3 regions of the Bacillus sp. NMTD17 genome follow, and region 3 is predicted to be linked to each of the others. Evidence: predicted binding sites of a transcription regulator. Region 3 holds the regulator's gene; each other region holds the start of a gene.
The links. Region 3 encodes LexA, which represses DNA repair genes until DNA is damaged. Its sites were predicted from a motif close to CGAACATATGTTCG; they were not measured.
Positions count from the first base shown of each region.

Region 1 (2,279 bases), on a different contig from region 3:
TAATTGTTTGTAAAGATCACGTGTCAGCCTTTTTTCCTTTCAGCTTTGTTGATTCTTCGTTCTTTCGCCGTCATCTCCTTTTAAATCTTCACACTTATTTCAAAAAGTTCACTTTTTGTGCGAAAGTTTCATTCTTTTGGTATGTTAAGATGGTTCATATAGGAAATGTAACAAATGTTTATTGGAGATGATGATATTGGTTTGGATTGTTACTTCACTTGTTGTGTTTAGTCTTTTAAAGCTTCTTGTCACTTCGCTGCCTTCTGGTGTTGTGGAACGCCTTTTTAGTCGTTATGCGGTGCATGCAAAAGTAACAAGTGATCAAACAACGATCATGTTTGAAGATCGTCCGCTCAATGATCAGCAAGTATCTGAAATTATTCGACATTTTAATGATGCGATCTTTATTGAACGCTATTATATTTATCCTGGTGATGAAGAGCGTTTTCTTCATCCGCAGGAAGGGCCTGCGCCGCTTACCATGCAAACAAAGCTTGGCAAACATGATGTGACCCTTTATCTGTATCATTACGATGACCACGTGGATGTGGTGCGGCAGTTTACACATAAGCCTAAGAAAAAACTGACGGCCTATCGTTTGCGTTCTGAGCCGCTCCAAACATCTCACAACTTGGCACATGCTTAAAATAATGTTGCATCAAATGAGACGAAGTGGAAGACACTTCGTCTTTTTTGTATGGATTTACACTCTTTTCTTTGAATGATTTACCAGTATCAATTTCGCCTCCTGACGGTTACAATATAAACGGAACATATGTTCTAAGAGGTGAAAATAATGAATGAACGAGCCATTCTGCTTGTGGATATGCAATCGTTTTATGCGTCAGTCGAAAAAGTGGAGGCTCCCCACTTGAAGGATGTGCCGCTCATCGTCTCTGGAGATCCTGAGCGGCGGAGCGGGGTCGTACTTGCCGCCTGCCCGCTCGCTAAAAAACGAGGCGTACAAAATGCATCAAGATTATGGGAAGCGCAGGAGAAATGCCCCGAAGCTGTCGTCGTACGCCCCCGTATGCAGCGCTATCTTGATATCTCTGTCATGATAACAGAGCTGCTCGAACAATACACAGATCTTGTCGAACCCTATTCAATTGATGAACAATTTCTTGATATTACAGGCAGTCTGACACTACTCGGGTCTCCCCGCGAGATCGCTCAAAATATACAAACAACCATTATGAACCAGACTGGCATTTACGCACGTGTTGGCATCGGTCCTAATAAAGTGCTCGCTAAAATGGCCTGTGACCATTTTGCTAAAAAAAACACATCTGGTATCTATGAACTTCGTACAGACAGTGTTGCGGCTGATTTATGGCCGCTTCCGATTGGAAAATTATTTGGCGTCGGCAAACGAATGGAGCACCATTTAAAACGAATGGGCATCAGTACCATTGGGACGCTTGCTGCTTATCCGTTAGACCGGCTTAAAAAACGCTGGGGAATCAACGGAGAGCTTTTGCAGCGAACAGCTTTAGGGCATGATCCCTCTCCGGTCACCATTCACACACATGATCAGCAAAAAGCGGTTGGACATCATATGACTCTTCCCCATGATTATGCGTCTTTTGAGGATATCAAAGTCGCTCTTCTTGAATTGAGTGAAGAAGTGGCAAGACGTGCACGCTTTAAGCATTATCTTGGGCAAACAGTGTCTGTTGGCGTGAGAGGCGCTGATTTTTCTCATCCGACTGGATTTCATAGACAAATCAAGCTTCATTCACCTACACAGTACGGGACAGATATTGCAGACGCAGCCATTCAGCTATGCCAGCAGCACTGGGATGGCCAGCCCATTCGCAGTGTGGGGATTACTCTCTCACAGCTGCAGTCTGACAGCCAATATCAGCTGACTTTATTTGATCACCATGTTCAAAAAGACAAACTCAGCAAAGTATTTGATGCGATCCACATGAAGTATGGACCTGCTGCCCTGCTGCACGCTTCGTCACTGACAAGCGCAGGGCAGGCGTATCACCGCGCCGAAAAAATTGGCGGACATTACAAATAACGGAGGCGAACAGCCATGAATCCCAATAAATTAACACCTGGATACAACCTCATGTGGGAATCAAGCCGAATGATGCTTCCAGAGCACCGGGAGCAGCTGCTTGCTCAAAAACGGAAGAAAAAAGAGTACACCCCTCCCCCGCTGAGCACCGATCAGCTGGAGGAAATGAATTTTTTGATCACACAGTCGATTACCGAGGATCAAGCGATTTGCGTGACATATGCCGCAGCAGGTATGAAAGAGCAGTTTT
Region 1 is NZ_PVRH01000003.1:181,872-184,150, reverse strand. Features, by position in the region: gene C6347_RS10535 (YfmQ family protein) at 197-646, shown strand; gene C6347_RS10530 (DNA polymerase IV) at 797-2,029, shown strand; gene C6347_RS10525 (YolD-like family protein) at 2,045-2,279, shown strand, end outside.
Region 1: the regulator LexA is predicted to act here: its motif matches at 769-782, upstream of C6347_RS10530 (DNA polymerase IV).

Region 2 (2,279 bases), on a different contig from region 3:
TTTCGATCATACTTAAAAGCAGCTTATGATCTATATGATCCAGACCAAGCCTGTCGACTTGAAGGCGCTCAAGGGCATCTTCCGCAATGTCCTCGGTAATCGCATGATTCCCAAGCACCTGCGCAAAATCTCTTACTCTTCTGAGCAGACGATTGGCAACCCTTGGCGTGCCCCGGGAACGTCTTGCGATCTCTTCGGCTGAGCGAAGATCGATCCCAATCTCAAACAGCTCGGCTGTTCTTGCCACAATGTGAGCCAAATCTCTTTGCTCATAGTATTCCAATCTTGCATGTACCCCAAACCTGTCACGAAGCGGTGCTGTTAAAAGCCCTACACGGGTCGTGGCACCTACAAGTGTAAATGGCGGTAAATCAAGCCGTACAGAGCGCGCTGTATCTCCTTTGCCAATGACGATATCTAAACAAAAATCCTCCATTGCCGGATAAAGCACTTCCTCAATTGAGCGCTGCAAGCGATGAATTTCATCTATAAACAACACATCACCTGGCTCAAGAGAAGTTAAGATTGCCGCCAAATCGCCAGGACGTTCAATCGCTGGTCCAGATGTTGTACGCAGCTGAACATTCATTTCATTGGCGATAATCGACGCAAGCGTTGTTTTCCCGAGTCCAGGCGGTCCATATAAAAGGACGTGATCGAGTGTTTCCTGCCTCATGCGGGCAGCTTCAATAAACACACTGAGGTTATCTTTTACTTTTTGCTGACCGATATATTGGCTAAGTGTCTGTGGCCGCAGACTTTGCTCAATGGCTGATTCATGGTTGTCTGCTTCAGTTGAGACGAGCCGTTCATCCATGAGACATCACCCTATTTCAACATTTTTTGTAAAGCTTTTTTCACATATTGATCGGTTGTGAGATTCTTTTCTTCTTTTAATAATGGAAGAACCTTTTTAATTTCACGATCACCGTATCCAAGAACATTTAAGGCTTCAAGCGCTTCGTCTAATGCCGTTTGCTGCGTTTCGACCTGAATATGGTCCTCGTGATTAAATAGGTTGCCAATCATTTCCGGTACGACATCGGCTAGCTTTCCTTTTAGATCGAGAATGATTTGGCGAGCTGTCTTTTTGCCAACACCAGGGAACTTAATCAGGAACGCTTCATCTTCACGTTCTATCGCTGAAATGACAGCGCCAGGATCACCGGAAGCAAGAATCGCTAGAGCCCCCTTCGGCCCAATCCCCGTGACATTTAACAGTTTTGTGAACAGCGCTTTTTCTTCTCGCGTTTGAAATCCATATAACGAAAAAGCGTCTTCCTTTATGTAATGATACGTATAAATCGTTTCTTGTTTGTTTACTTGATAGATAAACGGGTTTGGGGTATAGACTTGATATCCCACTCCGCCGTTTTCAATGACAACATATTGCGGGCACACATAATCAATGGTCCCTTTTACAAACTCTATCACCGTTTTCACCTCTTTGACTGTTCTTCATTGTAACATAAATCGAGAAGAAAACCGCAATAAAAGTTAACATACGTTCGCTCAATGCATTTTTACGATAAAACCACGAAAAACAGCTTGCGGCCTTCACACCAGCAAGCTGTTACACGCTTTAAAACGATATTTCATTTCGGTAAGGCTTCATGACTTCAAGCACATGCTCAAATTCATCCTTTGTTCGAAAAGGAATGCCTTGCTCAAGCTGCTCCTCCACATGACTTTCTAAACGGGACGTATCAATTTGAAAAAAGAGATGAATAGGCTCCGCCCAGCCGTCAGGCCTTCCATGAAACGTAGAAATCACACCGTCCTCTGATAATCCGATATATCCATTTGCTTTACTTAATGGAGAGATATCATCAATTTGCTTTCTAAAAAGCGCAAAATCCTCTCTCTGTTCTACTAGCGTCCAGCCTTTATACTGTGCCCAGAATGTGTCTTTGTCTTCTAATGAAGCCCGGTGTCTTTCAATACTCACATCTCCGTCTAGATAGACTTTTTCAAGCTGCACGGTGATAGAGTTTGACTGCTTTTGCAAGTGTTCTTTTCCTTCCATATCCGCAGCGAAAAAAAGCACACTTGTCATGATAAGTCCTGTAACGAAACATTTCATCTTCACTTTCACTATTTACACCTCTTTAGAACATGAGATCGATGCATGACATATGTAGTTTGACCCATTTTTCTAAACATTAACCAAATCGATGAATGAATATATGGGAAGAGTCTTTCGTTGTATCCTTCATTCGTAAATGGTATGTTTTATACAATCCATTGCTTTATCGAATGACTCGGTTTTTTCATCATTC
Region 2 is NZ_PVRH01000005.1:196,273-198,551, reverse strand. Features, by position in the region: gene ruvB (Holliday junction branch migration DNA helicase RuvB) at 1-817, opposite strand, end outside; gene ruvA (Holliday junction branch migration protein RuvA) at 829-1,434, opposite strand; gene C6347_RS15215 (intercompartmental signaling factor BofC) at 1,583-2,083, opposite strand.
Region 2: the regulator LexA is predicted to act here: its motif matches at 1,498-1,511, upstream of ruvA (Holliday junction branch migration protein RuvA).

Region 3 (2,279 bases):
AAGCTCGCCTCTATGAAACGTACTGTACACCTTTACGTTCTCTTTAAAAAGACAATGAAGAAGCGCAATTTTTGCTTGTCCTCTTCCGAGACGCGTTTCATCCTGGATAAGAACGGCATCAATTGACTCTTCTTTTAGTGTAGCTAGCATATCAAACACACCATCACGATCTAGATCATATCCGCTTGCTTTTTCTTTGATGACTTTCACCACATTCATCTTGTGCATAGCAGCTAAAGCCAGCAGTTCTTCTTCTTGTCTCTTCAGCGAGGTTTCCTGCTCTTCTTTGACAGTGCTTACTCTCGCATAGATGATTGCATTCATGACTTCAATCGACCTTTCTATTGTACTGTTGCAAGTTGATATACGACTGGATGCTCTTTTTTGACTGGTATGACAAGAATGTCACCAGGCTGGATTTCCGTTGAAGCAAGATCATTGTGCTGAGTGACCCAGTCAATAAACGCATTTTTGTCGATTGATTTGCTGTCGTTTACTTGATCAGCTAACCCCCAAAGAGTATCACCTGATTGAACCTCTATTTTAACATACTGATTTGGATCATTATGGCTTGTGACTGCAATAAGTGAGAGAAATATGCCAACGATGAATGAGAATACCCCAATAAAAATAATAGATTCTTTTAACCTCATAATGTCATCTCTCCTAACAGAATATGTGTTCGCTCTTTCTGTCACTCATTATAAATACGAACAAACGTTTCTGTCAAACGTTTTTTTCGAACCTATGTTTGTACTGTTAGGAAAAACATGCTATAATTTCTTTAAAATTGACGTTTTGAGGTGCAAAAGATGACGAAGCTATCAAAAAGACAACTCGATATCCTGACATTCATCAAAGAAGAAGTAAAAAGTAAGGGCTATCCCCCATCCGTTCGTGAAATTGGAGAAGCTGTCGGTCTAGCATCCAGTTCAACGGTTCATGGACATTTAGCTAGACTAGAAACAAAGGGCTTAATTAGAAGAGACCCAACAAAACCTAGAGCGATCGAAGTACTAGATGAAGAGGAAATGAATATTCCTAAGAGTGCTGTAATGAACGTACCAGTCATCGGAAAAGTAACAGCAGGCCTGCCTATTACGGCTGTTGAGAATGTAGAAGAATACTTCCCTCTTCCAGAGACTTTTGCAGCACCAGATGAACAAGTATTTATGCTTGAAATTATGGGAGAAAGTATGATTGATGCAGGAATTTTGGACAAGGACTATGTCATTGTGCGTCAGCAAAGCACCGCTAACAATGGAGATATTGTCGTCGCCATGACAGAGGAAGATGAAGCGACAGTGAAACGTTTCTATAAAGAAGATACACACTTTAGATTACAGCCAGAGAACCCATCTATGGAACCGATTATTTTACAGAATGTAAGTATACTAGGTAAAGTGATTGGCGTATTTAGAAATATTCACTAAAAAAAGCCGGTATTTCATCAGCTGCTGATGAGAACCGGCTTTTTCTTTTATGAACAAGAATATGCTAGAATACGCGAGCTTGGGAAGGAACCAAATGTAAAGTTTGGCCAAATAAAGCCAGTTGTTCTCCCGAAAGGCTGTGAGGATAGGACATACATTAAAAACACTTGACCGTTTCTCATGAACACAATCGTCCATCTTCTATTACATCCCGCTGCAAATTGAACAGATTGCTGGCCTCCACCTGTTTGCCCTGAAATAAGTGACTGCATGCTTTGAGGCTGTGATAATGCTTGCTGATACTGCGAAATGATATGCTGCGGCGGAGCTGGCGGAGCTGATCCGCTTGATCCGGGTCCAGTGCCTCCTCCTCCGATTGGAAACCCTGGAAATCCTCCAACTTGAGGAATAGGGAGTGATGGCCATCCTTGCATCTGCCTGTCATATGAGTAACCATTCCACATACCTTCATACGGATAATACATATTCAACACCACTTTCTTAGACATTCATCACGATAGTATATGTCATAAATGAAAAAGCGTGTTGAACGTCCAAACAAAAATTTTTCCAAAAAACGTTTTGTTCTTCTTTAGAACGGTTAAATAGTAGATATAAAGAAAAAATAAAAAAATGAAAACTTTTTGTCTCCCTCAAACGTTATATATATAGAAAGAAAAGAAATAAAAAACATTTAGATTTAATACTTGTAATATCACTGTAATTGTTGTAACATTTGTAACATAAGAAGTTTTCATTGAGAAAAGGAGGCAATCGCCTTGAAAAAATTATTCGTTTTATTAACTGCTATTATGCTTATGATGTCATTACAATCTACAACATTGG
Region 3 is NZ_PVRH01000002.1:33,578-35,856, forward strand. Features, by position in the region: gene C6347_RS05290 (YneB family resolvase-like protein) at 1-324, opposite strand, end outside; gene yneA (cell division suppressor protein YneA) at 342-653, opposite strand; gene lexA (transcriptional repressor LexA) at 813-1,433, shown strand; gene C6347_RS05305 (hypothetical protein) at 1,481-1,918, opposite strand; gene C6347_RS05310 (IseA DL-endopeptidase inhibitor family protein) at 2,213-2,279, shown strand, end outside.